3 regions of the Aerophototrophica crusticola genome follow, and region 1 is predicted to be linked to each of the others. Evidence: predicted binding sites of a transcription regulator. Region 1 holds the regulator's gene; each other region holds the start of a gene.
The links. The regulator LexA, encoded in region 1, represses DNA repair genes until DNA is damaged. The targets are predictions, from matches to a motif close to ATGTTCTANTTTGGTTC.

Region 1 (10,073 bases):
TCGGTCAGGGTACGCCGAAGGGATTGCAGGTCGGCAAGGCGCTGGTCGACCTCCGCCAAGTGCGCCTCCGCCAACCGCTTCACCTCCGCCGCCGAGCGGTCCCTGTCCTGCCAGAGCGCCAGCAGCCCGGCCACCTCCTTCACCGAGAAGCCCAAGGAGCGGGCGCGGCTGATGAAACGCAGGGCCTGCACGTCCTGCTCGTCATAATCCCGGTATCCGTTCCCAGCCCGCCCGGCCGAGGGTATCAGGCCGATCTCCTCATAATACCGGATGGTCTTGGCCGGGACGCCGGAGCGTTCCGCGGCGGTGCCGATCTTCATCGGGGGGCCCTCTCCAATTCGCGGCCAGTCCTGCCTCAATCCCAACGCAGCCGCAACCGCGGCGCGGGCGCGGATGGCTGGAAATCGGGGGCCGCGGGCGCTACGTTAGCCTTCCCGTAAGGATTTGGGCGCGCCATGCTGCTGCTGATCGACAATTACGACAGTTTCACCTGGAACCTCGTGCATTACCTGGGTGAGATGGGCGCCCATGTGGAGGTGCGCCGCAACGACGCCCTGGCCCCGGAGGAGGCGCTGGCTCTGAAGCCGGAGGCCATCGTCCTGTCCCCCGGCCCCTGCGACCCGGACAAGGCCGGCATTTGCCTGCCCCTGATCGCCGCGGCGGCCGAACGGCGTATTCCCCTGCTGGGCGTCTGCCTGGGCCACCAAGCCATCGGTCAGGCCTTCGGGGGCAAGGTGGTGCGGGCGCCGGAGCCCATGCACGGCAAGGTGAGCGAGGTGCGGCATGCCGGCACCGGCCTGTTCCAGGGCCTGCCCAGCCCGTTCAAGGCCACCCGCTACCATTCCCTGATCGTGGAGCGGGCTACCCTGCCCGCCTGCCTGGAAGTGACGGCGGAGCTGCCGGACGGGATGATCATGGCCCTCCAGCACCGCGACCTGCCCATCCACGGGGTGCAGTTCCACCCGGAAAGCATCGCGTCGGAGCATGGGCACAAGCTGCTGGGCAACTTCCTGCGCTTGTCCCGCGGGCCCACGGCCAAGGCCGCCTGAGCCATGTCCGGCGACATCGGCGACATGAAGGCCCTGCTGGCGAAAGTCGCCACGGGGGCCAGCCTGTCCGAGCGGGAGGCGGAGGACGCCTTCGGCATCATCATGTCCGGCAACGCCACCCCGTCCCAGATGGGCGGTTTCCTGATGGCCCTGCGGGTGCGTGGGGAGACGGTGGCGGAGATCACCGGTGCCGCCCGCACCTTGCGCTCCAAGGTGATCGGGATTGAGGCGCCGCCGGGCACCATCGACACCTGCGGCACCGGCGGCGATTCAGCCGGGACTTACAACATCTCTACCGCCGTGGCCTTCGTGGTGGCGGGGTGCGGCGTGCCGGTAGCCAAGCACGGTAACCGGGCCATCAGCAGCAAATCGGGTGCGGCCGACGTCTTGGGCGCCCTGGGCCTGAACCTGGACGCGGACTTCGGCCTGGTCCGCCAGGCGCTGTGGGAGGCTCGCATCGCCTTCCTGATGGCGCCGCGGCACCACACGGCCATGCGCAACGTGGCGCCCACGCGGGTGGAGCTGGGCACCCGCACCATCTTCAACCTGATGGGCCCGCTGGCCAACCCGGCGGGGGCCAAGCGGCAGCTCATGGGCGTCTTCGCCCGGCAATGGGTGGAGCCGCTGGCCGAGGTGCTGGGCCGGCTGGGGTCGGAGGCGGCCTGGGTCGTCCACGGCTCCGACGGGCTTGATGAGATCACCACCACCGGCCCCAGCTATGTGGCCGAGCTGAAGAACGGCACGGTTCGGTCCTTCGAGATCACCCCGGAAGATGCCGGCCTGCCCCGCGCGAGCGCCGACGACCTTCGCGGCGGTGACGCGGAGGCCAATTCCGTGGCCCTGCGCGCCGTGCTGGCCGGGCAGACGGGGCCCTACAGGGACATCGTGCTACTGAACGCGGCGGCAGCCCTCATCGTCGCCGGCAAGGCGGGGGACCTCAAGCAAGGCGTGGCCCTGGCGGCGGAAAGCATCGCCAGCGGGGCCGCAGCCAAGGCCCTCGACCAGCTTGTCGCCATCACCCACGCCCCGGGAATCAGCGAATGACCGACGTCCTGGCCCGCATCTGCGCCGACAAGCGGGAGCATGTGGCCCGCCGCAAGGTGGTGCGCCCCCTCGCCTCTCTGGACGCCGCCGCCCGTGCCGCCAGCCCGCCCCGCGGCTTTGCCCGGGCGCTGGAGCTGGTGACGGGGGTGGGCCGCTGGGGCCTGATCGCGGAGATCAAGAAGGCCAGCCCCAGCAAGGGCGTTATCCGCGCCGACTTCGACCCGCCCACCCTGGCCAAGGCCTACAAGGCGGGCGGGGCCACTTGCCTGTCCGTGCTGACGGACGTGCCGTACTTCGAGGGGGACGACAGTTACCTCCAGGCCGCCCGGGCCGCCGTGGACCTGCCCTGCCTGCGCAAGGACTTCATGGTGGACACCTACCAGGTGGCGGAGAGCCGGGCCCTGGGCGCCGACTGCATCCTGATCATCATGGCCGCCCTGGACGACGCGCTGGCCCGCGACCTGTACGACGCCGCCACCCATTACGGCATGGACGTGCTGGTGGAGGTGCATGACGCGCCGGAGATGGAACGGGCCCTGAGGCTGCCCGGCGGGCTGCTGGGCGTGAACAACCGCAACCTGAAGACCCTGGCCGTGGACCTGGCCACGACGGAGGCCCTGGCCGCCATGGTGCCCCCCGGCCGCGCCCTGGTGGCGGAGAGCGGCATCCACTCGCCGGACGACCTGTCCCGACTGGCCAAGGTGGGCGCCCGGCGGTTCCTGGTGGGGGAATCGCTGATGGCCAAGCCGGACGTGACCGCCGCGACCCGCGCCCTGCTTTCCGCCACCCTGACCGACGCGGCCTGAGCCATGGGCGAGGAGAACCGCCTGACCCATTTCGACGCCAAGGGCAACGCGGCCATGGTGGACGTTTCCGCCAAGGAAGAGACGGAGCGCGTCGCCACCGCCCGCGGCACCGTGACGATGAAGCCGGAGACCCTGGCGCTGATCCGCGACGGGCAGATGGCCAAGGGCGACGTGCTGCAGGTCGCCCGCCTGGCCGGCATCATGGCGGCCAAGAAGACCTGGGACCTGATCCCCCTCTGCCACCCGCTGCTGTTGTCCAAGGTGGCCGTGGAGTTCACGCTGGACCCCGCCCGAGACGCCGTGGACATCGAGGCCACGGTGAAGCTGAAGGGCCGGACGGGCGTGGAGATGGAGGCGCTCACCGCCGTTTCCGTCGCCGCGCTGACCATCTACGACATGTGCAAGGCCGTGGACAAAGCCATGGCCATCTCCGACATCCGCCTGGCCTACAAGGCCGGGGGAAGAGTGGGACGTTTACCGCGGAATAATGGAGACCAGGGGTGGGCAAGCGGCGGTGGCCAAAGGCGGTCTTCTTTGCCGGGGCTGGCTTTCTGGCAGGCGTGTCGCTGCTTCCACTGCTGCTGTATTTCAACAGTATTTTCCTAAACCGTGAATGCATTCCATTGGCCGTAACAGTGAACAATGGGCAACCAAATGCGTCAGCTTTGATGATGAAATTGGATTCACTTGGGAATTACGGGCCGGGTAGGACATTACTGACTCAAGCTTTGATTGCCGCTCGCGATAGCAAAAAGTTCACTCACATTGTACTAGTGCGATTGAACCTTGAATCAATTCCGGAAGAAAGTTTTGCAATTGTAATAGATTTTTCCCAAACAAATAAATCTTGCTCCAAACAACTGGAAGAATTTTTGGTATCTTACATGCCAATCAATGGCCTAGTGCAGGCAATGCTGGATGCTGGATTGATGGCAAGAGAATTTGATTGTCCAATTATAAGCAAAATGTATGGCTCTGTGCCAGATTTTACATATATAAATGTCGAAACAAATTTGACTCAAATGGAAGCATCCGCATACAGAGAAATATACGTTTATAAAGATGGCCAGAAGGAAAACTTGAGATCGATTGTATATCCAATTTACCTTTCGAATAAGTTCCATCGCTTGTTCCGTTTCATATTCAAGAACTACTCCATTTCGCCCTTGAGTTGTGGCTATGATGACAGAGCCCTTGAAAACATCACGGAAAGTGAAGCCAAGTTTCTTCTTGGACTGATCGATGCGGTGGAGCCGCCCTTATGATTCCCGTCGCCGAGGCCCGCGCCCGCATCCTGGCCGGGGTAGTACCGCTCCCGGCGGAGCAGGTGGCGCTGACGGAGGCACTGGGGCGGGTGTTGGCGGAGGATGTGGCGGCGCGGCTGACCCACCCGCCGCTGGCGGTGTCCGCCATGGACGGCTGGGCGGTGCGGACGGCGGATATCCAGGCCCTGCCCGTGGAGCTTCGCCGCATCGGCAGCGCCCCGGCGGGCCAGCCCTTCCCCGGGACCCTGGGGCCGGGGGACGCCGTGCGCATCTTCACCGGCGGCGCCCTGCCGGACGGGGCCGACACGGTGGTGGTGCAGGAGGATTGCGACGATCTGGGCGAGTCCGTCCGGGTCAAGGACGGGTCCGGCCCGGGCCGCTGGGTCCGGCCGGCGGGGCAGGATTTCGCCGCCGGTGTCGTCGGTTTTAAGGCCGGGCGGCGGTTGGGGGTGCGGGACCTGTCCCTGGCGGCGGCCATGAACGTGCCCTGGCTGAAGGTGCGCCGCCGGCCGCGGGTCGCCATCCTGGCGACGGGGGATGAGATCGTCATGCCCGGCGATACCCTCGCCCCCGGCCAGATCGTCAGCTCCAACGCCCTGGCCATCGCCGCCCTGGTGAAGACCCTGGGCGGGGAGCCGCTGGACCTGGGCATCGCTAGGGACGAGGCCACCGCCCTGTCCCAGGCCCTGGACGGTGCCCGCGGGGCCGACCTGCTGGTCACCTGCGGCGGCGCGTCGGTGGGGGAGCATGATCTGGTGCGCAAGGTCCTGGGCGACCGGGGCCTGGACCTGGGTTTCTGGAAGATCGCCATGCGCCCGGGCAAGCCGCTGATGTTCGGCCGGCTGGACGGCATGCCGGTGCTGGGGCTGCCGGGCAACCCCGTCTCTTCCCTGGTCTGCGCCCTGCTGTTCCTGCGGCCCCTGCTGCTGGCCCTGCTGGGACTCCAGGCCGAGCCGCGCTTCATCCGCGCCGTGGCGGGCACGGACCTACCGGCCAATGACGGGCGGGAGGACTATTTGCGGGCCACCCTCGCCCCAGGCCCCGACGGCATGCCCGTCGCCACCCCCTTCCCCAAGCAGGACAGCGGCATGCTGAGCCGCCTCGCCTGGGCGGACGGGCTGGTCCTCCGCGCGCGCCACGCGCCCGCTGCCCCTGCCGGGACGGTTGTGGAAGTCCTGCCCCTGGACGACGTCTGATCCGAGTCTCAGGTCATAGGACCAGCTGCCGCACCGAATCGTCTTTGTCACGACTTCGACGTAATTCCCCGTCATACCTTGACGCAAATCGTGAACACACCTAGAACATATGCTTGACGTTCCGGGATTGTTCTATATCTTGTGGGACAGATAAGTCGGGGTACGACACCAGGGGGCGATATGCTCACGCGCAAGCAACAGGAACTGCTGCTCTTCATCAACACGCGCCTGAAGGACGGCGGCGTGTCCCCCTCTTTCGATGAGATGAAGGACGCGTTGGGCCTGAAGTCCAAATCCGGCATCCATCGTCTGATCACCGGGCTGGAGGAGCGGGGCTTCATCCGCCGCCTCGCCCACCGTGCCCGCGCGCTGGAGGTGGTGCGCCTGCCGGAGCAGTTGAGCCCCGGGGTGGTGACGCCCAAGGTGGCAGAGCCGGCGACCTCCCCGCGCTTCCGGCCCAACGTGATCGCCGGCAACTTCCGCGCCAACCTCACCGGCCGGGAGGCCAAGGGTGATACGGAGGCGGTGTCCCTGCCCCTCTATGGCCGCATCGCCGCGGGCTTGCCCATCGAGGCCATGCGCGACAACAGCAGCAGCATCGAGATTCCCGCCAGCATGCTGGGCGGCGGGGAGCACTATGCCCTGGAAGTGGCCGGCGACAGCATGGTGGAGGCCGGCATCCTGGACGGCGACACCGTAATCATCCAACGCTGCGACGGGGCCGACAACGGCACCATCATCGTCGCCCTGGTGGATGAGGCGGAGGTCACCCTGAAGCGCCTGCGCCGCAAGGGCAACTCCATCGCGCTGGAGCCCTGCAACCCGAACTATGAGACGCGGGTGTTCGGCGCCGACCGGGTCCGCGTCCAGGGCAAGCTGGTGGGCCTGCTGCGCCGCTACCACTGATCCCCTGCCCCACGTTCCCTCAGTTCCACGGCCGCGCCCCCGGGTGCGGCCGTACTGATTCCAGGGTCACCCGGCCGTCCTCACCGATGGACAAAGCATGGGCGCCACGCCGGGCGAGATCCAGGGCGTCAATCACAAGGGGGGCCGGACACTGCCGCGCTTCCAGCTTTGGCGCGATGACAAGGTCGGCGCGGCGGCAATCCTCCATCAGCGCCTCGGGACGCCACACCAGCGCGATGACTTTGCCGTTCCGGCGATATTGGCATCCAAGGCTGTCGCAACGAACGACCCCGTCTGATGTCCCTGCCTTGGGCCAAGCCTTCGGCTCTCCCTCCAGGCCATCCCGTTGCTGCCACTCCGCCGCCTCGAACCGGCCGGAGCGGCTACTGGAGAGCAGCAGCCCACCATCGGGCATCCGAAGCCCGACGAGGCTTCCGGAGTCGTTGATGCGCAGGTCCGGCTTTGGGGAGAGCGGGATCGCCAGGACGAACAGGGCGATCCCTGCCAACCCCGCCATGCGCCAGGGACGCAACCAGATCATCAGCCAAAGCCCACCGAACGTCACCGATGCCAAGGCCCAGACGGGCACCGCAGGCACCGTCAGCACCGCTCCCGGCAAGGCCGCCACGGCATGGGCCGTCCAGAGAATGAAGCGGATACCCCACCCCATCCCTTCCACGGCCCAGCCCTCGAGCCCGAGTGGCATGAGCAGATATGCCAGCAGGCCGCAGGGCATCACCCAGAAGCTGGTCACCGGCACCGCCAAAAGGTTTGCCAGCAAGCCGTAGTTGGCCACCTGCTGGAAATGGTAAAGGGCGAAGGGCATGGTTGCCGTGCCTGCCACCAAGGACGTCAGGCACACGCCGAAGACATAGAGCATCGCCTTCCGCAGCGGGCCGGCGCCCATCCGCCATGCGGCCATGCGCGGCTGGGCCCATTCATAGGCGGCGATCAGGGCAACAACGGCCCCGAATGACATCTGGAAACTCGGCCCCAGCATGGCGTCCGGCTGGAAAAGCAGTACTGCCGCCGCGGCCAAGGCCACGACCCGCATGGAGAACGGGTTTCGATCCGCCAAGACGGCCAGCAACATGACGCCGGTCATCAGGACGGAGCGCAGTGTCGGCACGGCCGCGCCCACCAGGGTCATGTAGGCCAGCACCGCCAACAGCGCCGCCACGGCCGCCCATTTCTTGATGGGGAAGCGGAGGGCGACGGGCTCGGCCAGGGCCAGCAGCGCCCGAAGGCTTAGAAACACCAAGCCGGCCACAAGCCCGATATGCAGGCCGGAGATGGACAAAAGGTGCTGAAGCCCCGACTCGCGCATGGCGACCAGATCGTCGGGGGGATCGCCCCTTGTTCACCCGTCAACAGGGCCGTCGTCACCGCGGCTTCCGCCCCCTCCAGCCGCATCCCCACCCGGTCGGCAATACCCAGGCGCGCCCCCTCCAGAAAGGCGCCGAACCGCCCGGTCCAGGTCAGCTGCGGGCCGGGCCGGGGCTCCACATGGCCCAGGGCGAAGCCGACGGCACCGATCCCCAAGAAATATGCGTGCCGACGGAAATCGTAGCCGCCGGGCTCAACCGGCGCCGGCGGCGGTTGCAGGACGGCGAAGACCCGGATGCGCTGGCCCGGGCTCGGCAACACGTCACCCGCCCGAAGCCGGACGCGGGCCCGGCCCGGTGTCGCTTCCCGTGCCAGTCCAGGGACGGAAAGCTCATCCAGGAGGACACGCGCCCCCTCGTCCAGGCGCTCCACATCCACCACGCGGCCTTCGATGCCGGAAGCTTCCAATTGCCCCTTGAGCACCGGTGCCGCCACCGACCAACTCCGCACCTGGGCACTGGTGAAGCCGAGGGCGCAGGCCAGCAGGGCCCCGGCGGCCAACCGACCCCAACCATCGGCCGCCCATGCCGCCCCGATCGCCGCAACCAATAGGACAAGGCCTGACCAGGCTGGCGGCTCTACCGGCAGGCTGAAATAGGCGCCGATCCCGACCCCGAGCATGACCGGCAACCACAGGGCCCAGCGCTGACGCTCCCGCGCCAGTGTGTCCGCCAGTCGGGCGCCGGTATCACGCAGCCGGAACAGAATCGGGTCCGCCCAGTCCGGGAGGCGGGGCCTATGGGCGTGCGAGCGCGTCACCTGGGTCATGCACGAGGGCTTCCGCTGTGCTAAACCAGCCTCCGCACACGCTATCACCTAACGACAAGATTGTGTCAGCCATGACCGTGGTCACCCGCTTCGCGCCCTCGCCCACCGGCTATCTCCATATCGGCGGTGGCCGAACGGCCTTGTTCAACTGGCTGTTCGCCAAGCGCCATGGCGGCAAGTTCCTGTTGCGGATTGAGGACACGGACCGCGCCCGCTCCACCCAGGCCGCGGTGGACGCCCTGCTGGACGGCTTGAGCTGGCTGGAGCTGAACTGGGACGGCGAGGCCGTCAGCCAGTTCGAACGCAAGGACCGCCATGCCGAGGTGGCGCGGGAGATGCTGGCCAACGGCCACGCCTATTACTGCTACGCGACGCCGGAAGAGCTGGAGGCGCTACGCGAGGAGCAGAAGGCGAAGGGCTTGCCCACCCGCTATGACGGCCGCTGGCGCGACCGCCACCCATCCGAGGCTCCGGCAGGGACCAAGCCGGTGATCCGGTTGAAAGCGCCCCAGGCGGGGGAGACGGTGGTCCATGACAAGGTCCAGGGCACCGTGACCGTGCAGAACACCCAGTTGGACGACATGATCCTGCTGCGCTCCGACGGCACGCCCACCTATCTGCTGGCGGTGGTGGTGGACGACCATGACATGGGTGTGACCCATGTGATCCGCGGCGACGACCATTTGACCAACACCTTCCGGCAGCTCCAGATCTACCACGCCATGGGCTGGACCCCGCCGGAGTTCGCGCACGTCCCCCTGATCCACGGGCCGGACGGGGCCAAGCTGTCCAAGCGCCACGGGGCACTGGCGATCGACGCCTACCGCGACATGGGTTTCCTGCCGGAGACCATGCGCAACTACCTGCTTCGGCTGGGCTGGGGACATGGCGATGACGAGATCATCAGCACCGCCCAGGCCATCGAGTGGTTCAACCTTGAGGGCATCGGCCGCTCGCCGTCGCGACTTGATTTCGCGAAGATGGAGAACCTGAACGCCCACTATATCCGAGAGGCGGAGGACACCCGGCTGGTGGCCCTGACCACGCCCTTTGTGGAGCAGAAGCTGGGCCGCGCGCTGATTGAGGCGGAGAGGGACCGGTTCCTGCGCTCCATCCCTGGCTTCAAGCCGCGGGTGAAGACCCTGGTGGAGCTGGCCGACGGGGCCCTGTTCCTGTTCCGCGCCCGGCCCCTGCCGCTGGACGAAAAGGCCGCCGCCCAGCTCAACGCCGAGGCCCGGGGCCAGCTCGCCACCCTGGCGGAGAAGTTTGCTGGCCTGAACGATTGGACCGCCGCAGCCGTGGAGCAGGTGGTGCGCGACTTCGCCGAGGCGGGCGGGTTGAAGCTGGGCAAGGTGGCCCAGCCGCTTCGCGCGGCGCTTACCGGCAGCACAGTCTCCCCGCCGATCTTCGAGGTCGCGGAAATCCTTGGAAAGGACGAGACATTGTCGCGCATGGAAGATGTCAAGAACGGTCCTTAAAATGGTGCAGCTGCGTTGCCAACGGTGCGACGCAGCACTACACTCCGCCCGCTTTTGAAGAACCCCCTGGGGCCCGGCCCCGCGACCCGATGCTTGAGGACGTGCCGACATGAGCCAGACGACGGCAAACCCCGCTGACACGGTGACCCTGACCGACAACCGAACCGGCAAGACC
Region 2 (8,542 bases), 1.1 Mb from region 1:
CGCCACCGCGCCGGAGGAGATGAAATACATGGCGTCGCCCCGGTCGCCCTTGCGCACCACCAGTTCCCCCGGGACATAGAGCCGGGGCTTCAGCAGCCGCTCGATCCGCTTCACCCGCTCCGGCGCCAGGCCGGCGAACAGGGGCACCTTGGCCACCAGCTCCTGGGTGGACAGGCCCAGGTCCAGCCTGGGCGGCTGCTCGGCGTTGCGGCGCCGCTGGTTCAGTTCGCGGGACAGGTCGCGCAGGATCTCCCGGCTGATCAGCGTCTCCTCGAACAGCTCCTGCAGGGTGCGCTCCTCGAAGCGCAGGCCCGCCCGCACCAGGTACCGGGCCTCCAGCTCCCGCAGATAGGCCGGGTATTGCAGGCGCAGGGCGGCCATGGCCTCCTCCACCGCCGCCAACCGGGCGGCCAGCAGCTCATGCAGGGTGGTGGCCGTGTCCCTGCCCAGCAGGGGCGACAGGCGCTGGCTGGTGAAATGCAGGAGCTGTTGCAGGGCGAAGCGCTGCACGGCCAGCTCGGCGAAGCGCTCCGACAACCCGTTGGCCAGCGGCCGCTCCAGCCCCAGCCGACGGTGCAGCCACAGCCGGGTCCGCATGCCCGGGCCGAAGCGGAGGATGGAGCGGGCCGCCGCCTCATAGCCCTTGCGGCCACGGGTCTTCACCCCGTCCTGCAACCGGCCCACCGCCGCCCCCAGGCTCTGCACCGTCAGGCGGGAGATGACGCCATCGCGGAAATAGCCCAGGTACAGCTCCTCCTCCCGCCGGGCCAGGGTGGACAGGCCGATATAGACCCGGTCCTCGGCGCTCAACGCGCCCATGCTGTCCAGGTCGAGCTGTTCCTGGGCCAGGCCGGCGCCCCGGTCCAGCAAGGGCTCAAGGGCTGGTTCCGGGTCCATGCGGAAGTCGCGGGCGATGCGCTCCACCTCCTGCCGCACGTCGGACAGGGACAGGCCCAGCACGCGGTTGCGCAGGGCCAGCTCCACCGGGGTCAGCCGGTCCAGCCGGAACAGCCGCATCAGCGGGCGCAGGGTGGTGCCCTGGACGAACAGGGTGAACAGGACGAAGCCGGTGACCACCACCGCGACCATGTCCTGGATGTCGTCCGGCACGCGCCGGTTCTCAGACACGGCCAGCGCCAGGGCCAGGGACACGGCGCCCCGCAGGCCGCCCCACAACATCACGGTCTTGTAAGCGCCGGAGATCCTGTCCGCGGCCCCCAGGGCCGTCAGCCCGGGGATCAGGCCGAAGATGACGAGGGCCCGGGCCGCCGTCGCGCCCAGGATCAGCGCCGCCAGCATGATCAGGTGGCCCCAGGTGGCGTTCAGCAGGGTGGGCGGGATCAGCATGGAGGCCAGCAGGAAGATCAGGCTGTTGGCCCAGAAACCCAATTGGGACCAGACATTCTCCAGCCCTTCCCAGCTTTCCGGGCTGATGCGGGTGCGGCCTTCCCCCGCCATGACCAGGGCCGCCGTGACCACGGCCACCACGCCTGAGACGCCCAGGTAATGCTCGCCGATGATGAAGGCCAGGTAGGCCAGCGCCACGGTCAGGGTGATCTCCGACTGGGCCTGGTTGCGCATGGGGGTCACCAGCCAGCCGATGGCCTTGCCCAGGCCCCAGCCCACCGCCAGCCCGCCGGCGAACTTCACCAGGAAGTCCCCGCCCGCCGCCACCGGGTCCATGCTGCCGCCGGCGGTCAGCATGCCCAGCAGCAGGGTGAACAGCACGATGGCCGCCGCGTCGTTGAACAGGCTCTCCCCCTCCACCAGGATGGAGAGGCGGCGGGGCGCGCCGATGTCGCGGAAGATGCCCACCACCGCCGCCGGGTCCGTGGTGGCGATGATGCTGGCCAGCAGGAAGCAGACCACCAGGGCCGTGCCCGTCGCCTCCCCGTGCCACAGGCCCCAGACCCCGTACATGGCCAGCCCCGCCAGGGCCGTGCACATCAGCACCGCCACCACGGCCAGCAGCAATACCGGCCCGAGGTCGTCCATCAGGCGGCGCACGTCCACGCTCAACGCCGCCTCGAACAGCAGGACCGGCAGGAAGATGTAGAGGAAGGCCTGGGAGCTGAGGTCCAGCTCCCCCACCGCCACCAGGAAATCCCCCGCGAAGCCGAAACCGCCTGCCTCCGCCGACCGGCCGGCCACGTGCAGCAGGGTGCCGATGCCCACCCCCGTGGCCGCCAGAAGCACCGTGTAGGGCAGCCGAAGCCGTTGGGCCAGCGGGGGCAGCAGGCTGACCAGGACCAGCAGGCCGGCGACGGCGAACAGGGTGTAGACGAGGCTGTCCATCCGGCGGTCTGCCCTTCCTTCGGTGTCACGCGCCCATGGTGGCCGCGCGACGGGGAAAAGCTATTCCCCCGCCCCGGCCGCGGCAAGCGGCAGCCAGACAAGCCCCACCATTGTGGCCCGCATGGGGCAGGGGGCGGCTTTCAGGGGAGGCCGTCTTGCCCCCGGTCAGACATGCCCGGGAAGGACGGCTGGGAACAATCGCCGTGAAAGTAGCCTGCAGCACACGGATTACGATACTCTGGGATAGGTATGGGGCTTGGGCTGCCATGGTGAAGAGCCCTTGATCACCGCCGCCGCTCAGCCTATCATCGTGACAGGTGATCATGGACCGCAAGAAGGCCGAGGCCCATATCAGGTTCCTGGCAGAGGTGGACCGGATCGCCTTGACGGCCCACGCGATGGTACGGAACCCCGGTGCCGGGAAACAGCCCCTGACGCGGGAACAGATCAAGCGTTGCCTGATCCACGGCTCGGTCGTCGAGGGTCCTGTGCCCGACCTGCGGGAGCCGAACGGGTGGAAGTTCACCATGCGGCGGTTCCGGACCGGTGAGGCGCACGAGGTTGCCGGGGTCTTGGTCGTCGAACGGAAAATCCTGGTGATCACCGGCTACGAGTGGGTGAAGCCGGGACGCGCATAGGCTGGGGAAGCAGGGATCATGGCGAAAGCGGTTGGCGCGGACCGGCACCATTACCTGGAAAGCGGCTTGGATTATGTCTGGCTGTCCACCGGCTTCACGCGGGAGGAGACGGCCCATGGCCCCGCGGTCATGGTCGAGAACGCGACGGCCCTGGACCGGGCCATTGCCCTCGTCATCATTCGGCGCCGGCGGCACCTGACGGGGCAGGAGGTGCGGTTCCTGCGGGGCCTGATGGACATGACCCAGGAGGAGTTGGGTACCCTCCTGGGCAAGGACGCCCAGTCCGTCGCCCGGTGGGAGAAGTCCAAGACCAGCATCCCGCCCACCGAAGACAGGGCCCTACGCCAGATCTTCCTCGAGCATGTCGGTGAGCGGCAGCCCTTCACGGAGACGGCCCGCCAAGTCTCTGCCATCCGGGATGATGTTGGCGCCCTGATCGCGACAGGCACCGGCAAAGGCCAGTGGGCCGTGACCGAGGCCTGATGGCCATGCCAGCGCCGGGCCCGGTCCCCTGTGCGTGGCCGTGCATGTATCCGCAAGCTTGGCCCGGTGTTGGCTGCCCCCCCTATGCCTTGCCCAGAAGGCGCAGGATGGAGTGGGTCACGCCGTAGAGCAGCAGGACCATGATGCACAGGTAAAAGACCTTCACCCCACGGTCGAGCTTGTCCTCCGGTGGGCGGGCGGGGGTCTTGGAGTCGGGTGGGGTGGGGGGCATCCGGCTGTCTCCTCCGTCCTCTGGTGATGCTCCAACAGCGCCGGCCCCCTCCCTTGGCAGCGGCATCTTGACTCTCCCCCTTTTGCGGTATGTTCTTGTTTTGTTCTGTTCTTGTTGAGGCTCGGGTCCCGAGGGGGCCAAGGGGGCCAAAGGGGGAAGTACCGCGCCATGTCGCCCGCCAGTCCACGCCGCATTCTGTCGCTCTGGCTGCCGTGCCTCGCCACGGACCGGTTGCGACGCCGCCTGGGCACGGACCCGGGCCGGCCGCTGGTGGCCGTGGCGGCGGAGCGGGGACGGCTGACCGTGGCCGCCGCGGACCGGCTGGCCCAGGCCGCCGGGGTGGGGCCGGGCCTGCCCCTGGCCGACGCCCGGGCGCTGGAACCCGGGCTGGCGGTGGCGGATGCGGACCCGGCGGGCGATTCGGCGGCGTTGGGCCGGCTCTGCGACTGGGCCCAGCGCTATACTCCCGTGACCGCCATCGACCCGGCGGAGCAGGTGGTGCTGGGGGCCGGCGGGCTGTGGCTGGACGTGACCGGCTGCACCCACCTGTTCGGGGGGGAGGCGGGACTGCTGGAGGACCTCGCCCTGCGGCTGGAGCGGGCGGGGCTGGAGTCGCGCGTCGCCATCGCCGACACGGCCGGCGCGGCCTGGGCCCTGGCGCGGTTCGGCGGGCCGGAGCCCTGGCCCCTGATCGCCCCGCCGGGGGACCAGGGGCTGCTGCTGGCACCCCTGCCGGTGGCCGCCCTGCGCCTGCCTGCCATCACCGCGTCCGGGCTGAAGCGGGTGGGGCTGCGCCGGGTGGGGAACCTTGCCGCCGTGCCGCGGGCCGCCCTGGCCGGGCGCTACGGGCCCCTGGTGGCGCAACGGCTGGACCAGGCCTTGGGGACGGCGGAGGAGGCCCTGTCCCCCCGCCGGGCCGTGCCGCCCCATGTCACCCGCCTCGCCTTCGCCGAGCCCGTCAGCACGCCGGAGGACATGCGCCGCTGCCTGCAGCACCTGCTGTCCCAGGTTTGCAAGGGGCTGGAGGCGGCCGGGCAGGGGGCCCGCCGGCTGGTCCTGTCCGCCTGGCGGGTGGACGGCGGCATCGACACCCCGCCCCAGCTGCTGGAGGCCGGCACCAGCCGCCCCAACCGCGACCCCGCCCACCTGCTGCGCCTGTTCGAGCCCAAGCTGGACACGCTGGAGCCCGGCCCCGGCTTCGAGGTCATGGCCCTCACCGTGCCCGCGGCCGACGACTACCACCCGGAACAGGCCAGCCTGCCCCCCGCCGCCCTGAAACCCCCGGCCCCGCCGGCCAACGTGGTGCGGTTCCCTCTCCCTGGGGAGAGGGTGGCCCGGCCACAGGCCGGGACGGGTGAGGGAGGTGGTAGCAGCAACAAATCCCCCTCTCCCCCCGGGGAGAGGGTCGGGGTGAGGGGGTGCCGGAAGCAGGCCGACTGTCCCCTCTCCCCAGGGAGAGGGAAAGGTGGCTGACCTCAACACCCTGCCCTGGACCGGGCCCCTGCGGCCGGCCAAGCCGGTGCGGGTGCGGCGGGTCTCCCTGGCGCCGCCGGTGCCGGAGCTGGTGGACCAGGTCGGCTCCCGCCTGGGTCTGGCCCAGGTGCGCCGGCCCCTGCCGCGGGAAAGCTGGTGGCCGGAGCGGGCGGTGGATTTGCGCCCGGCGGATGCCCCCGCCGACAAGGAGGACAGCCCCGCCGGGGAGCCCCGCCCCTGGCCTGCCGACCGGCCGCGCCCGGTCCGCCTGCTGCGCCGGCCGGAACCCATCCAGGTGACCGCCATGGTCCCCGACGCCCCACCCGCCGGTTTCACTTGGCGCGGCACGCCCTACCGCGTCCGCGTGGCGGAGGGGCCGGAGCGGCTGTCGCCCGAATGGTGGCGCCGCCTGAACCAGCCCGACGCCGCCCTGCGCGACTATTACCGGGTGGAAGAACAGGGCGGCCGCCGCTTCTGGCTATACCGCCTGGGCCTGTTCGACGACCCGGTGCCACCGACCTGGTACCTGCATGGCGTGTGGGGGTGAGGGCACTATGGCTCACGCCCGTTCCTGTCATGACTCCGGCACTTTGGTAGGCCGAACCGCCGTACGACCGTCCCCTCCCCCAGGGGGCAGGGCTATCGCATATGGCGCTCGACCCGCTTCCGCCCGGCAAACATCGAACTCTGCTAAGCGCGTTCCGGGCAGAATCGCTATCCGAAGAGCGGTTCCAAATGCACGGAACGTACTTGGGATTTTCATATGCGATAGCCCTGCCCCTCTGGGGGAGGGGACGCCTGTACGACGGTTCGACCCTTGTGATGATCGGAAGGCTGACAAGGGTGAGGGGCAAGCATGACCCCCTACGCCGAACTCCAGGTCACCACCAACTACAGCTTCCTCGAGGGCGCCAGCCATGCGGAGGAGCTGGTGCTGACGGCCGCTTCCATGGGCATGCGGGCCATCGGGGTGGCGGACCGCAACACCCTGGCCGGGGTGGTGCGGGCGCATGTGGCGGCGAAGACGACGGGCTTCCGGGTGGTGGTGGGGGCGCGGCTGGACCTGACGGATGGGCCGGGCCTGCTGTGCTTCCCGCGGGACCGGGCCGCCTATGGGCGGCTGTCGCGGCTGCTCAGCCTGGGCAAGCGGCGGGCGCCGAAGGGGGAATGCTTCATCGGCCGCGACGACGTGCGCGACCACGCGCAGGGCCAGGTGCTGGTCCTGCTGCCGCCCTGGGAGGCGGACGCGGGCTTCGAGGCGGACTTGGCCGATTACCGCCACCGCTTCGGTCGCGACCTGTACCTGGCCCTGACCCATCGCTACCAGGGCAGCGACGCGCGGCGGCTGGCCTGGCTGGCGGGGTTGGCGGCCCGGCACCGGGTGCCCACGGTGGCCACCAACGACGTGCTGTACCACCACCCGGCCCGGCGTCCCCTGCAGGACGTGATGACCTGCATCCGGGACGGGGTGACCATCCAGACGGCGGGTTTCCGGCTGAACGCCAACGCGGAGCGGCACCTGAAGCATCCGCGGGAAATGGCCCGCCTGTTCGCCGCCTATCCCGACGCCCTGGCCCGCACGATGGAGATCGCGGAGGCCTGCCGCTTCAACCTGGACGAGCTTCGCCACGAATACCCGGAGGAGGTCGCCCCCGGCGGCGACCCCCAGGCGGTGCTGGAACGGCTGACCTGGGAAGGGGCGGCGGACCGTTATCCCGACGGCGTGCCGGACGACGTGGCCGCCCAGCTTCGCCATGAGCTGAACCTTATCGGGGAGATGAGGTACGCGCCCTTCTTCCTGACGGTGCATGACATCGTGCGTTTCGCCCGCAGCCAGGAGATCCTCTGCCAGGGCCGCGGCTCCGCTGCCAACTCCGCCGTCTGCTACTGCCTGGGCATCACCTCCATCGACCCGGTGCGCTCGGGCCTGCTGTTCGAGCGCTTCATCTCCGCCGCCCGGAACGAGCCGCCGGACATCGACGTGGATTTCGAGCATGAGCGGCGGGAGGAGGTGATCCAATACATCTATGGGAAATACGGCCGCGACCGGGCCGGCTTGGCCGCCACGGTGATCTGCTACCGCGCCCGCGGCGCGATCCGTGAAGTGGGCAAGGCCATGGGCCTGTCGCTGGACATGGTGGGCCGGCTGGCCGGCTCCGTCTGGGGTTGGGGAAAGGAGGGCATCGACGTGGAGCATGCCCGCCAAGCCGGGCTGGACCCCGACGACCCCCTGCTGAACCGGACCATCGCGCTGGCGAAGGAGCTGGTGGGCTTCCCCCGCCACCTTTCCCAGCATGTGGGCGGGTTCCTGATCACCCGCGGACCTTTGTCGGAGATGGTGCCCATCCTGAACGCCAGCATGGAGGGCCGCACCAACATCGAGTGGGACAAGGACGACATCGAGGCGCTGAACCTGCTGAAGGTGGACGTGCTGGCCTTGGGCATGCTGACCTGCATCCGCAAGGCCTTCGACCTGATCGACCGGCATTACGGCCGGCGCTACGACCTGGCCAGCGTGCCGGCGGAGCAGAAGCCCGTCTACGACATGCTCTGCAAGGCGGACAGCCTGGGCGTGTTCCAGGTGGAAAGCCGGGCGCAGATGACCATGCTGCCCCGCCTGCGCCCGAGGAGGTTTTATGACCTGGTGATCGAGGTCGCCATCGTCCGCCCCGGCCCCATCCAGGGCGACATGGTCCACCCCTACCTGCGCCGCCGCCAGGGGATCGAGCCGGTAACCTACCCTTCCGCGGCGTTGGAGGCGGTGCTGGGCAAGACCCTGGGCGTGCCCCTGTTCCAGGAACAAGCCATGAAGATCGCCATCGTCGCCGCCGGCTTCAGCCCGGAGGATGCCGACCGGCTGCGCCGGGCCATGGCGACGTTCAAGAAGTATGGCGACGTCAGCAGATTCCGTGAGCAGTTCATCAACGGCATGCTGGAGCGCAACTACCCCCAGGACTTCGCTGAGCGCTGCTTCAAGCAGATCGAGGGGTTCGGCACCTACGGCTTCCCGGAAAGCCACGCCGCCAGCTTCGCCCTGCTGGTCTATGTCTCCGCCTGGGTCAAGTGCTTCCACCCGGACGTCTTCGCCTGCGCCCTGCTGAACAGCCAACCCATGGGCTTCTACGCCCCCGCCCAGATCGTGCGCGACGCGGCGGAGCACGGGGTGGAGGTGCGGGCGGTGGACGTGAACCTGTCGGATTGGGATTCGCGGTTGGAGGATGATGTAGGTCGGATTAGCGGCGGACGCCGCGTAATCCGACGGCAATCGGCCGCCCCCGGTGCGTCGGATTACGGCGCTGGCGCGCCTAATCCGACCTACGGCACGCTCCCCCTCCGCCTCGGCTTCCGGCAGGTCAAGGGCCTGGCCCAAGAGGAGATGGACCGCCTCACCCTGGAACGCGCGCTGCATGGCCCCTTCCGC
Region 3 (10,073 bases), 820 kb from region 1:
ATGCCGCGGGTGGGGTGGCGCCAGCGCACCAGCGCCTCGAAGGCCACCACCTCCCGCGTGTCCGCGGCGACGATGGGTTGGTAGTACAGCTCGAACTGCTTCTGGCTGAGGGCGGCGTTCAGCTCGATGGACAGGTTCAGGCGACCGGGGGTCGTCGGCTCATCGCCCACCACCACCTCCTGCAGGCGGCCATGGGCGCGCTTGGAGCGTTGCAGGCTTTCCTCAGCCCGGGCCAGCAGCTCCTCCGCGTCCACCAGGCCCGTGTCGCACCAGGCGAGGCCGGGGGTGGCGAGGGGCTGCACCTCCCGCCCGGCCAGCAGGATGGGGGCGGCGACGGCGGTGACGATGTCTCGCACCCGGGCCTTGGCGTCGTCCAGGGTCAGGTCGGGCAGCAGGATGGCGAACTGGTCGCCGCCGATGCGGCCGCAGCAGGCCCCCTGCCCCGCCGCGGCGGACAGGCGCACCGCCGTCTCCGCCAGCAGCCGGTCACCCCAGACCACGCCCAGCTCCTGGTTGATGTCGCGGAAGCGGCGCAGGTCGATGCTGGCCACGGCCAGGGGGCGCAAGGCGGCCTTGCCCACCACCAGCCGGTCCTCCACCGCCGCCACGAGGCCGGTGCGGTTCAGCAGGCCCGTGGCCCGGTCGTGGGTGCGGTCCTCCGCCAACTGCTCGAACAGCAGGACATTGTCCAGGCCGATGGCCACGGTGCGGGTGAAGAGCTGGACCAGTCGCGGGTCCAGGCCGAAGGGCCGGTCCAGCCCGGCCACATAGACCACCACCGCCAGGGTGGGCGAGACGGCGACGTGGACCGCGTGCCAGTCCGGCCCGCTGACGCTGGCGCCCTGCGCCATGGCCCGGGCCACGCGCTGGCAGACCTCCGCCGGCACCGCATGGGACAGGGGTCCGGGCAGCAGGGAGGTGACCATGGCCCCGGACGGGCCGAAAGGGCCATAGCCCGCCAGCACCCGCGGCTCCCCCGTCGGTTCCCCCGCCACCAGGGGGCAGCGGGCCAGCAAGACCCCGTGCGCGCCCCCGACCAGGGACCGGAGGCTGAGCACCACCCCTTCCGTGAACCGGTCCAGGGACCGCTCCCCGAACAGGCGGGTGGAGGCGTCCAGGATCTGTTCCAGACCGTGCCGGTTGTCCTCCAGCGCGCGGAGCTGGTCATAGGCACGCAAGGCGGTGGCGACGGACGTCCAGAGCCGCTGGGCCGTCAGCTCATCCTTGGAGCGGTAATCGTTGATGTCGTACTGCACCACCACGTCCCGCTCCGGCGCCTGGCCGGGCTGGCCGGTGCGCAGGATGATGCGGACCAGGTGGTTGCCCATCTCCTCCCGGATGGCGCGGGCCATGCGCAGGCCGGCGTCGTCCGTTTCCATCACCACATCCAGCAGGACCAGGGCGGCATCCGGGTTGGCCCGCAGCAGGGCGAGGCCCTCGGCGGCGGAGCGGGCCTCCAGGAAGCTCAAGCGGCGGCCCAGCAGCGACAGGCCGCGCAGGGCATAACGGGTGACATGGTGGACTTCCGGGTCGTCGTCCACCACCAGTACCAGCCAGGATGGCAGGCTGGCGGCCGGCGACGCTTCCCCATCCTCGTCGGCGAAGACGATGTCCTCGTCCGATACCCCCTCCACCACCCCTACCCCAGCGGCGATATCCCCTTTCTCCTTCTAGCAGAGGCACGGGCGGCTGTCGCCTGCGGCGGATGGGACCAGGTGAACGGGTTTATGACTCATAGCACGCGCCGTTGATCGTGAACGATCAACGGCCCCTCAGGCGCCGGGCGCCCGCATCCGCGGGCTTGGCTCACGCGGGCATGAGCCCGCGGGCCGGCGGTCGCCGGCCTCCAAGCGCATGAGTGAACGGCTCATGCGCTTGGCATCAGCCCTTCGAATCGCCCAACCCCAGCCCCATATCCCTGTCATGAGCAAGGTAATCCCCCTGATCGCCGCCCTGCTGGTCGCGGGAAGCGTCCCGGCCTCGGCGCAGAACAACCCGCTGCTGTCACCGGCGCCGTCCACCTCCACGCGCTTTTCCCCGGCGCCGCGGTCATTGACGCCGCTGGAGCAGGAAAAGGCGCGGGCCACCCGCGACAGCCTGAGCGACCCCCTGCGGGAGCGGGAGGTGCTGGACGCGCAGGGTCGCCTCGACCCCTTTGCGGAACGGGAGACGCGGGAGCTACGCGGGGAGGCCAACCGGCTGGATCAGGTGGTGCGGACGCCGACCCGGCCGCTGGAGCCGGCGCTGAACGACCGCAAGCTGGACGACACGCTACGGCCCGAGCCCCTGCCCGGCACGCTGGAGCGGCTCCCCCGCCTCGGTGAGGGCGGGGCGACCCTGAAGCCCGGTGAACGGCCCGGAACCCGGGCCAAGCCAAGCCAGGTCCCAAAGGCCGGGCCGGCCACCACGGCACCGCAGCAGCTCAACCCGCCAAGCAACGGCACCCAGCCGGGGCAGGTCCGGCAGGATGGGGTCACGGGTGACCTCCAGGGCCAGGGTGGGAAGGGGCGCTAGCCGCCAGCGGGTGACGGCGGCGCTGGCCTCCAACCGGCGCGGCCCCAGCCGCAGTAGCACCCCCGGAACGCCCCCCGCCTCCGCCGCCAGTTGCAGGCGGCGGCTGGCGGCCAGGTCCAGCTCCCCCACCTCCCCCAGCACGGCGCCCACGCCGGGGTGGCGCAAGGCCTCCTCCAGCACCCAGAGCACGTCCGTCTCCCCCTTGCGGCCGGGGGCGGCCTGGACCAGCAGCACATCCTGGGGCAGCAGCCCGTACTGGCCCAAGGCGGGGGCGTAGAGGTCGTCGGTGCGGGCCACCCACAGCACCGGTCCCCGGCCCGCCGCCAGCTTGCCCAGCAGCACGGCGCTGAAGGCGGTGGCGATACCGCTGTCCAGCACCGCGTCGGGGCCGATCACCTCATGCACCGCGCCCAGGGGCAGGCCACCGCCCGGCAGGGCCGCGTCCAGTTCCGGCAAGCCTAACGGCACCACGGCGGTGCCATCCTTGCCCCCCACCCCCTCGATCCTCCGCACCCGCTCCCGCAGCTCGTCCAGCAGGCGGGCCTTGTCCGGGGCAAAGGGCGGGCGTGACGCGAATCCGTCCATGGCGGGCGCCTTTCAGGGGTTGGTCTCAACAGGGTATTTGTTCCTGTTATGTTCTAGTTTGGGGGCGGCGGGGTGTCAAGGGGCCGTGGGCCATGCGGCTTGGGGAACGGTGTGTTGGGAACACGGATTTCCAGAACTCAACAGAATTACATGAACAGACGCCTGCACAGACAAACCATAGCAAGCTCCCGATAAATAACTTCATAGAACGCGCCCGCGGCGTCTCCAGTTAAAAACTGCCGGAACGCCAAACTCGACAGGCCAGGACAAAGGGGCCCGCATAATCCTTTCAATCCTTTAAATCCGCGTTCCCCCAACACCTGCCCGCAGCATAGCCGGCTTGGGAACGAACACCTTCCCCCAGGGTTATTCCCCCAACACATCCAAGACCAAGGAGGCCCGGTCCCATGGACATCGTCCGCATCCTGCTCGCCATCCTGCTGCCGCCGCTGGGGGTGTTCCTGCAGGTGGGATTCGGGGGCAGTTCTGGCTGAACGTGCTGCTGACCATCCTGGGCTACATCCCCGGCATCATCCACGCCCTGTACGTCATCATCAAATACAAGTGACGGGGGCGGCCTTGTCCCGGCACACGCCCAAGCCCATTGACCCGGCCACCATCGCCCGGCTGCGCGACCTGTCGGACCTGCTGGACAGCCGCTGGCGCATCCCTGGCACGGGCATCCGCTTCGGCCTGGACGGCATCGCCAGCATCGTGCCGGTGGCGGGTGACACGCTGACCGCCCTTGTCTCCGCCTACCTGATCATGGAGGCGCGACGTGTGGGCGTGCCCACCAGCACCTTGGTGCGGATGGTGGGCAATACCGGGCTGGACTGGGCCGTGGGCAGCATCCCCGTGCTGGGCACCATCTTCGACGTGGCCTTCAAGGCCAACAAGAAGAACATGGACCTGCTGCGCCGCCACCTGGACCGCCAGGACGACCAGGCCGCCGCCCGGCTGATGAAGAGCGACCCGAGCCGGTAACCCCACAAACACTGGCATTTACGCGGCCGGAGGGATCGGGTTGAGTGGGGGGAGCGTCCACCACCGCGCCGCCCGGATGAACCGCGCCCTGCCCCTGTTCCTGTTGCTGCTGCTCCTGCTGGGCGCGGTGAAGGCCTACCACCTGCTGGCGCCGGGCTCGCCGGACGACACCTGCCCCTGGTCCCTGCCGACGGAGGGGCCGCCGGACAAGGGCGGCATGCTCTGCCCCGACGTGGACTTCTTCGAGGTGGCCTTCCTGACCTGCGAGGGGGGCCGGCCGACGGTGCTATATCTGGAGGCCCCCTGCCCCGAGGGGCAGGCCTGCGCCGTCACCCTGCTGGCCGACGGCAGGCCGCTGTCCTTCAAGGGCACCGGCGACGTGAACGAGATGTCCGACGTGCCCACCGTCGCCATCCCGCTGGCGGGGAACGAAGGCGCCTTCGCCGCCCTGGGTGCCGCACGGCTGCGGCGGCTGGAACTGCGGGTGGGTGACGGCCCCACCCAGGCCTTGGCCGCCAAGGGGGCGGACCAGGTGATTTCCCGGGTGTTGGAGCACTGTGCCCGCCGGCCGGCCCAATAAGGTCACGGGGGCCGCGGCCCTGCCTTAACCCTGCCTTCACCAGCCCCGGCCAACGGTTGCGCACGCGCATCCTTGTCCGCCGGAGGCTCCCCCCATGTTCATGTCCGACAACAAGCTTGGGTTCCGGTTCGGCCGCGAGGCCCAGCCCGACCCGGAACAGTCCCCCCTGCGCGCGGCCTTGACCGCCGCTGGCCGCGGCCCGGCCCCGGTGCCTCCGCCCTTGCGCCTGACCCCCGCCCCCACCGGCCCCGCCGACGGGGAGGGCGAGCCCCTGACCCTGACCGACTTGGCCCCCGCGGCCGATGCCGCCAAGGCCGAGCCGGCCGCCACCGACACCCCGGACACCCACGCCCCCACGGCCACCCAGGAGCCCCGCCCCATGCAGCCGATCATCGCCCAGGCCCGCGCCGTGCTGACCCAGCCCCCGGGCGAGGATGAGGCCCGCGCCCTGGACAAGGTCATGCGGACCATCAACGAGTTGTCCACCCGCCACGCCGAGCAGGAAAAGGAAGTGGCCGCCGCCCGCGAGAGCGTGGCCCGCATGCAGGCGGAGAAGGCCCGGCTGGTGGAGGAGAACCAGCAGATGCGCGACCTGCTGTCCGCCCTGCTGCGCACCGTGGAGGCGGAGCGCCGCCGCCGCACCGAGACCCTGTCCCGCATCGGCGAGCGCCTGCAGGGCATGGTGGCGGAGGACAATGCCGAGGCCAAGGCGGCCTGACCGCCGCTTCTGCCCTTTGTACGGTGATGGCCGTCGGTCGGCACGGCGGCGTTTGTCACCAAGGTTATCGCTGCTTTCCTGCTTCCCCCGCGCAGGCGGGGGTCCACGGTTCTTGACCCGCCACCCCATGGCATCGTGGCATAAAACTGTGGGCTCCCGCCTTCGCGGGGGAAACAATGGAGTGCGAGCCACCCGTCCCCACCGCAATGGCATTGGCAAGCATGGCGAGCGCCTTGCGGACGGCCTCCCTACCCCCTAAAATCGGCATCAAGAACAACCGCTTGCCGGGAGGTATGGAGATGAAGGCGTTCCTGTCCGCCGTGATCGTCGCGCTGGGGATGGCGCTGGGCGCGGCCGTGATCCTGGGTGAGGTGCAGACCCCCGCCGAGCAGGCCTTCACCACCCAGGGCGTGCGGCTCTGACCCTTCCTGCCGGGAAGCTTCACACCCCGGACAGCATCTTTCGGAAGGCGGGCATGGGCCCGGCGCCGGCGTGGTCCACCACCCGGCCCGGCGCCCCGTCCAGCAGCTTGGCGCGCATGTCCTCGGGCACGCGCACCTTGGCATAGTCCGGTACCGAGACCAGCACATAGACCGTCTCGGCCAACAGCACGGGGCGGCCGGTGCCGTTGTCGCTGAACTCCATGGCCAGGGTGAACGACGTGGTGCCGATCCGGCCGGCCTTCACCCGCGCCTCCAGCACGTCGTCGAACCGGGCGGGCGACAGCCATTCCTTGGTCTGCTTCACCACCTGGTAGTCATAGCCCACCGCCAGCAGCTGCTTCGGCCCGCCCCAGACGGCGCGGACGAACTCCGTTGCGGCGATGTCGATGTAGTCACCATAACGGGCGTTGAAGACGATGCCTTGGGCATCGCACTCCCCGTACCGGACACGCATCAGGTAGCGGAAGCAATCGTCGGAGTCCTGGAACGCGACCATGTGGGAACCCTGGGAGACGGGGCGGGCTTCTGCCGCGCCAGCCCTTAGATCAACAGACCCAGGGACAGATAATCAATGGTATCGCCCGGGGCAACCCGGGTTACCTCCTCACCCAACTCAACCAGGCCATCGGCCTCCACCAGGCTGGAGAGGATGCCTGCCCCCTCCCGCCCGGACTTGTGGGCTTCCCAGGTCCCGTCGGTGGCGCGGACGAGGCGGGCGCGCACATACTCACGGCGGTCCTTCTTCTTTCTATAGGCGAAGGCGGCGCGGACGGGGAAGGCCGGGACCGCCTCCGGCTCAGCCCCCTGCAGCCGCCGGACCAGCGGCCGGACGAGTCGCAGGAAGGTGACCATCACCGCCACCGGGTTGCCGGGCAGCCCGACGAAGGGTGTGTTGCCCACCTGGCCCAGGGCCACAGGCCGGCCCGGCTTGATGGCGAGGCGCCAGAAATGCAGCGATCCGTGCGCCTCCACGGCCGCCTTCACATGGTCCTCCTCCCCCGTGGAGACGCCGCCCGAGGTGAGGATCAGGTCATGGGACGGGGCGGCGGCGGCCAGCGCCGCGCCGATGGCGTCACGGCTGTCGCGCAGGATGCCGAGGTCGGTGACGGCGCAGCCCAGCTTGGCCAACAGGCCCTGGAGGGTGAAGCGGTTGCTGTCATAGATGGCCTGGGGCGCCCGCTCCCCGCCCGGCTCCGCCAGCTCATCCCCGGTGGAGAAGACGGCCACCCGCAGGGCCTGCCTGAGGGGCAGGCTGGTCAGGCCCAGGCTGGCGGCCAGGCCGATGTCCTGGGGCCGCAGCACCCGGCCGGCGGGCAAGGCCACGCTGCCCTCGCCACATCCTCCCCCGCCGCCCGCGCGTTGGCGCCGCGCTTCAGGCCGGGGCGCAGGGTGACGGTGCCGTCGCCCAGCACCGCATCCTCCTGCATCATCACCGTGTCCAAGCCCGGCGGCATCGGCGCGCCGGTGAAGATGCGCACGGCAACGCCCGGGGCTACCGGCACCCCCAGCCGCTGCCCCGCGGCCACCCGGCCCTGGACCGGCAGGGTGGTGTCCGCTTCCGGGTGCAGGTCGTCGAAGCGGACCGCATAGCCGTCCACGGCGGAATTGTCGAAGGCGGGCACGTCGATGGGCGCGACGACATCTGCCGCCAGCACCTTGCCCAGCCCGGCCAGCAGCGGCAGCTCCCCCACCCCGGCCACCGGGGCCAGCCGTTCCCGCACCAGGGCGACCGCGTCGTCCACCCGCAGCAGCGGCCCGCCGAAGGCGAAGCAGTCGTCGCTGAGCTGGGCCATCAGCCCCGCCCTCCCCACGGACCAGACCGACATGGCCCAGGATGAAGCCGGCGATGGCGTCCACGTCGTTCAGGTCCAGCACCGGCAGGGGGCAGCCGGGGATGCGTTCATCGCTGGCCACCGCCACGATGTGCGGGTCGTCCGGGTGCAGCAGGGGCTTGCCGTTGGCGGCGCGCCAGACCTCCAGTTTCGGATGGCTGTCGCGCTTGAACCCCTCCACCAGCACCAGGTCCACGGGGGAGAGCTTGCCCAGCAACTCCGCCAAAGTCGGCTCCGGCGCGCCGCGGTTCTCATGCATCAGGGCCCAGCGGTTGGCGGAGGACACCAGCACCTCCGTCGCGCCGGACATGCGGTGGACATAGCTGTCCTTGCCCGGCTGGTCCACGTCGAAGGCGTGGTGGGCGTGCTTCAGGGTGGAGACGGTGAAGCCCCGGGCGATGACCGCCGGGATCAACTTCGCCATCAGCGTCGTCTTCCCGCTGCCGCTCCACCCGGCAAGGCCGAAGGTTTTGTGCCTGTTTGTCATCCAGCGAGTTTAGTAGGTCGGATTAGCGGGCGCCAGCCCGCGTAATCCGACGGACTCCCGTCGCCGATGGATGGATGTCGGATTACGCATCGCTAATCCGACCTACGAAACGAAAAGGGCGCCGGGGTTGTCCCCCGGCGCCCTTCTCGCTCTTCCTTGAACCGAAGCTTATTCCGCCGCCACCGGGTGGCCGCGGCCCTCATGGCGGGTGCCCATCATGTCCTGGACCCAGAGGTCGTGGTGGGCGCGGGCCCAGTTCAGGTCCACCTCACCGGAGCCCATGGCGGCGAAGGCGCCCTCCATGCCGACGGAGCCGATGTAGATGTGGGCCAGGATCATGGCGATCAGCAGGACGCCCAGCACCGCGTGGACGATGTGGGCCAGCTGCATCCCGGCCATGTCGGTGACCGTGAAGGGGAACATCAGGAAATAGCCGGTGGCCGCGATGGCGCCGCCGCCCAGCACGGTGCTCCAGAAGATCATCTTCTGGCCGCCGTTGAAGCGGTGGGCATGGGCGTGGCCCTTGCCGACCAGGCCGCCGCCGGCCTTCAGCCAGTCGATGTCCAGCTTGTTCGGGATGTTGTCCTTCGCCCAGAGCAGGAACATCAGCACCACGCCCAGGGTGAAGGGGAAGGACAGGTAGTTGTGGGCATATTTGCCCGCCTGGGAGACGGCGGTGAAGGCTTCCGGCCCGATGACCGGCAGCAGCAGCGCCCGGCCGAAGGCGATGTTCAGCCCGCTGAGGCCCAGCACGATGAAGCAGCTGGCCGTCAGCCAATGGGCGAAACGCTCCAGCCCGTTGAAGCGGGTAATGGTGCGCCCCGCCGGGCCGCCCTCGATCTTGATCCGGCCGCGGGTGGCGAAGAAGATCGCCAGCACGGCCAGGATGCCGAAGATGGCGATACCGCCGATCAGCTTCAGCTCCTCGCGCTGGAAGTCGCGCCAGGACTTGCCTTCCGGCTGGATCAGCAGGCTGGCCTTGGCGTCGGGGATCGACACGCGGCCGGCCACGTTGCCCTGGAGCTGCTGGAAGAGCTGCACCTCCTGCTCGGAGATGTTCTGCGGCTGCTGGCCGGACGGGGTCTGGCCCACCGGGCCGGCACCTTGCGCGAAGGCGGGACCGCCGGCGAGCAGCGGCAGGGCGAGCAGCCCGGCGGCGGCGAGACGGGTAAGGCGGTTGGTCATGGTCATCCCTCCTCCCCCGGGCCTCAGGCCGCGGAGCTGTCCTTGTAGGCCACGGACCAGCCCCAGGCGCCGGTGCCATAGCCACGCTTCACCACACGCTCCTTGTAGATGGCGGCGATGATGTCGCCGTCGCCCGCCAGCAGCGCCTTGGTGGAGCACATCTCCGCGCAGAGCGGCAGCTTGCCCTCCGCCAGGCGGTTGGAGCCGTACTTCTGGTACTCCACCGGGGTGATGTCATCCTCCGGCCCGCCGGCGCAGAAGGTGCACTTGTCCATCTTGCCGCGGCTGCCGAAGTTGCTGGTCTGCGGGTACTGCGGCGCCCCGAACGGGCAGGCGTAGAAGCAGTAGCCGCAGCCGATGCAAAGGTCCTTGCTGTGCAGCACCACGCCGTCGGCGGTGGTGTAGAAGCAGTCCACCGGGCACACGGCCGCGCAGGGCGCGTCGGTGCAGTGCATGCAGGCCATGGAGATGGAGCGCTCCCCCGGCTCGCCGTCCTTGATGGTGACGACGCGGCGGCGGTTGATGCCCCAGGGGACCTCGTGCTCGTTCTTGCAGGCGGTGACGCAGGCGTTGCACTCGATGCAGCGCTCGGCGTCGCAGAGGAACTTCATGCGTGCCATAGAATTACCCTCCCTTCCCGGCGCTTCTCGTTACGCGGCCTCGATGCGGCACAGCGTGACCTTGGTTTCCTGCATGAAGGTCACCGGGTCGTAGCCGTAGGTGGTCACCGCGTTGACGCTGTGGC

Region 2: the regulator LexA is predicted to act here: its motif matches at 3,738-3,754, upstream of HHL28_RS11805 (Y-family DNA polymerase).
Region 3: the regulator LexA is predicted to act here: its motif matches at 3,137-3,153, upstream of HHL28_RS10530 (ImuA family protein).

What each region holds. Positions count from the first base shown of each region.
Region 1 covers NZ_CP051775.1:1,330,498-1,340,570, reverse strand. The annotation lists gene cueR (Cu(I)-responsive transcriptional regulator) at 1-320, opposite strand, end outside; gene HHL28_RS06535 (anthranilate synthase component II) at 456-1,049, shown strand; gene trpD (anthranilate phosphoribosyltransferase) at 1,053-2,093, shown strand; gene trpC (indole-3-glycerol phosphate synthase TrpC) at 2,090-2,899, shown strand; partial or broken gene moaC (cyclic pyranopterin monophosphate synthase MoaC) at 2,903-3,387, shown strand; gene HHL28_RS06515 (hypothetical protein) at 3,400-4,164, shown strand; gene HHL28_RS06510 (molybdopterin molybdotransferase MoeA) at 4,161-5,360, shown strand; gene lexA (transcriptional repressor LexA) at 5,541-6,266, shown strand; gene HHL28_RS06500 (ComEC/Rec2 family competence protein) at 6,286-7,593, opposite strand; gene HHL28_RS06495 (DUF4131 domain-containing protein) at 7,515-8,420, opposite strand; gene gltX (glutamate--tRNA ligase) at 8,492-9,898, shown strand; gene gltA (citrate synthase) at 10,008-10,073, shown strand, end outside.
Region 2 covers NZ_CP051775.1:2,409,087-2,417,628, reverse strand. The annotation lists gene HHL28_RS11825 (cation:proton antiporter) at 1-2,295, opposite strand, end outside; gene HHL28_RS11820 (hypothetical protein) at 2,619-2,933, shown strand; gene HHL28_RS11815 (helix-turn-helix domain-containing protein) at 2,952-3,416, shown strand; gene HHL28_RS11810 (hypothetical protein) at 3,499-3,648, opposite strand; gene HHL28_RS11805 (Y-family DNA polymerase) at 3,817-5,121, shown strand; gene HHL28_RS11800 (DUF6504 family protein) at 5,114-5,668, shown strand; gene HHL28_RS11795 (error-prone DNA polymerase) at 5,978-8,542, shown strand, end outside.
Region 3 covers NZ_CP051775.1:2,155,319-2,165,391, forward strand. The annotation lists gene HHL28_RS10525 (GGDEF/EAL domain-containing response regulator) at 1-1,634, opposite strand, end outside; gene HHL28_RS10530 (ImuA family protein) at 2,272-3,099, opposite strand; gene HHL28_RS10535 (YqaE/Pmp3 family membrane protein) at 3,440-3,667, shown strand; gene HHL28_RS10540 (DUF4112 domain-containing protein) at 3,679-4,083, shown strand; gene HHL28_RS10545 (hypothetical protein) at 4,124-4,663, shown strand; gene HHL28_RS10550 (hypothetical protein) at 4,758-5,381, shown strand; gene HHL28_RS18580 (hypothetical protein) at 5,681-5,803, shown strand; gene HHL28_RS10555 (acyl-CoA thioesterase) at 5,823-6,320, opposite strand; gene HHL28_RS18585 (molybdopterin molybdotransferase MoeA) at 6,365-7,147, opposite strand; gene HHL28_RS18590 (MoeA family protein) at 7,081-7,617, opposite strand; partial or broken gene mobB (molybdopterin-guanine dinucleotide biosynthesis protein B) at 7,640-8,143, opposite strand; gene HHL28_RS10570 (formate dehydrogenase subunit gamma) at 8,312-9,328, opposite strand; gene fdh3B (formate dehydrogenase FDH3 subunit beta) at 9,352-9,948, opposite strand; gene HHL28_RS10580 (formate dehydrogenase subunit alpha) at 9,979-10,073, opposite strand, start outside.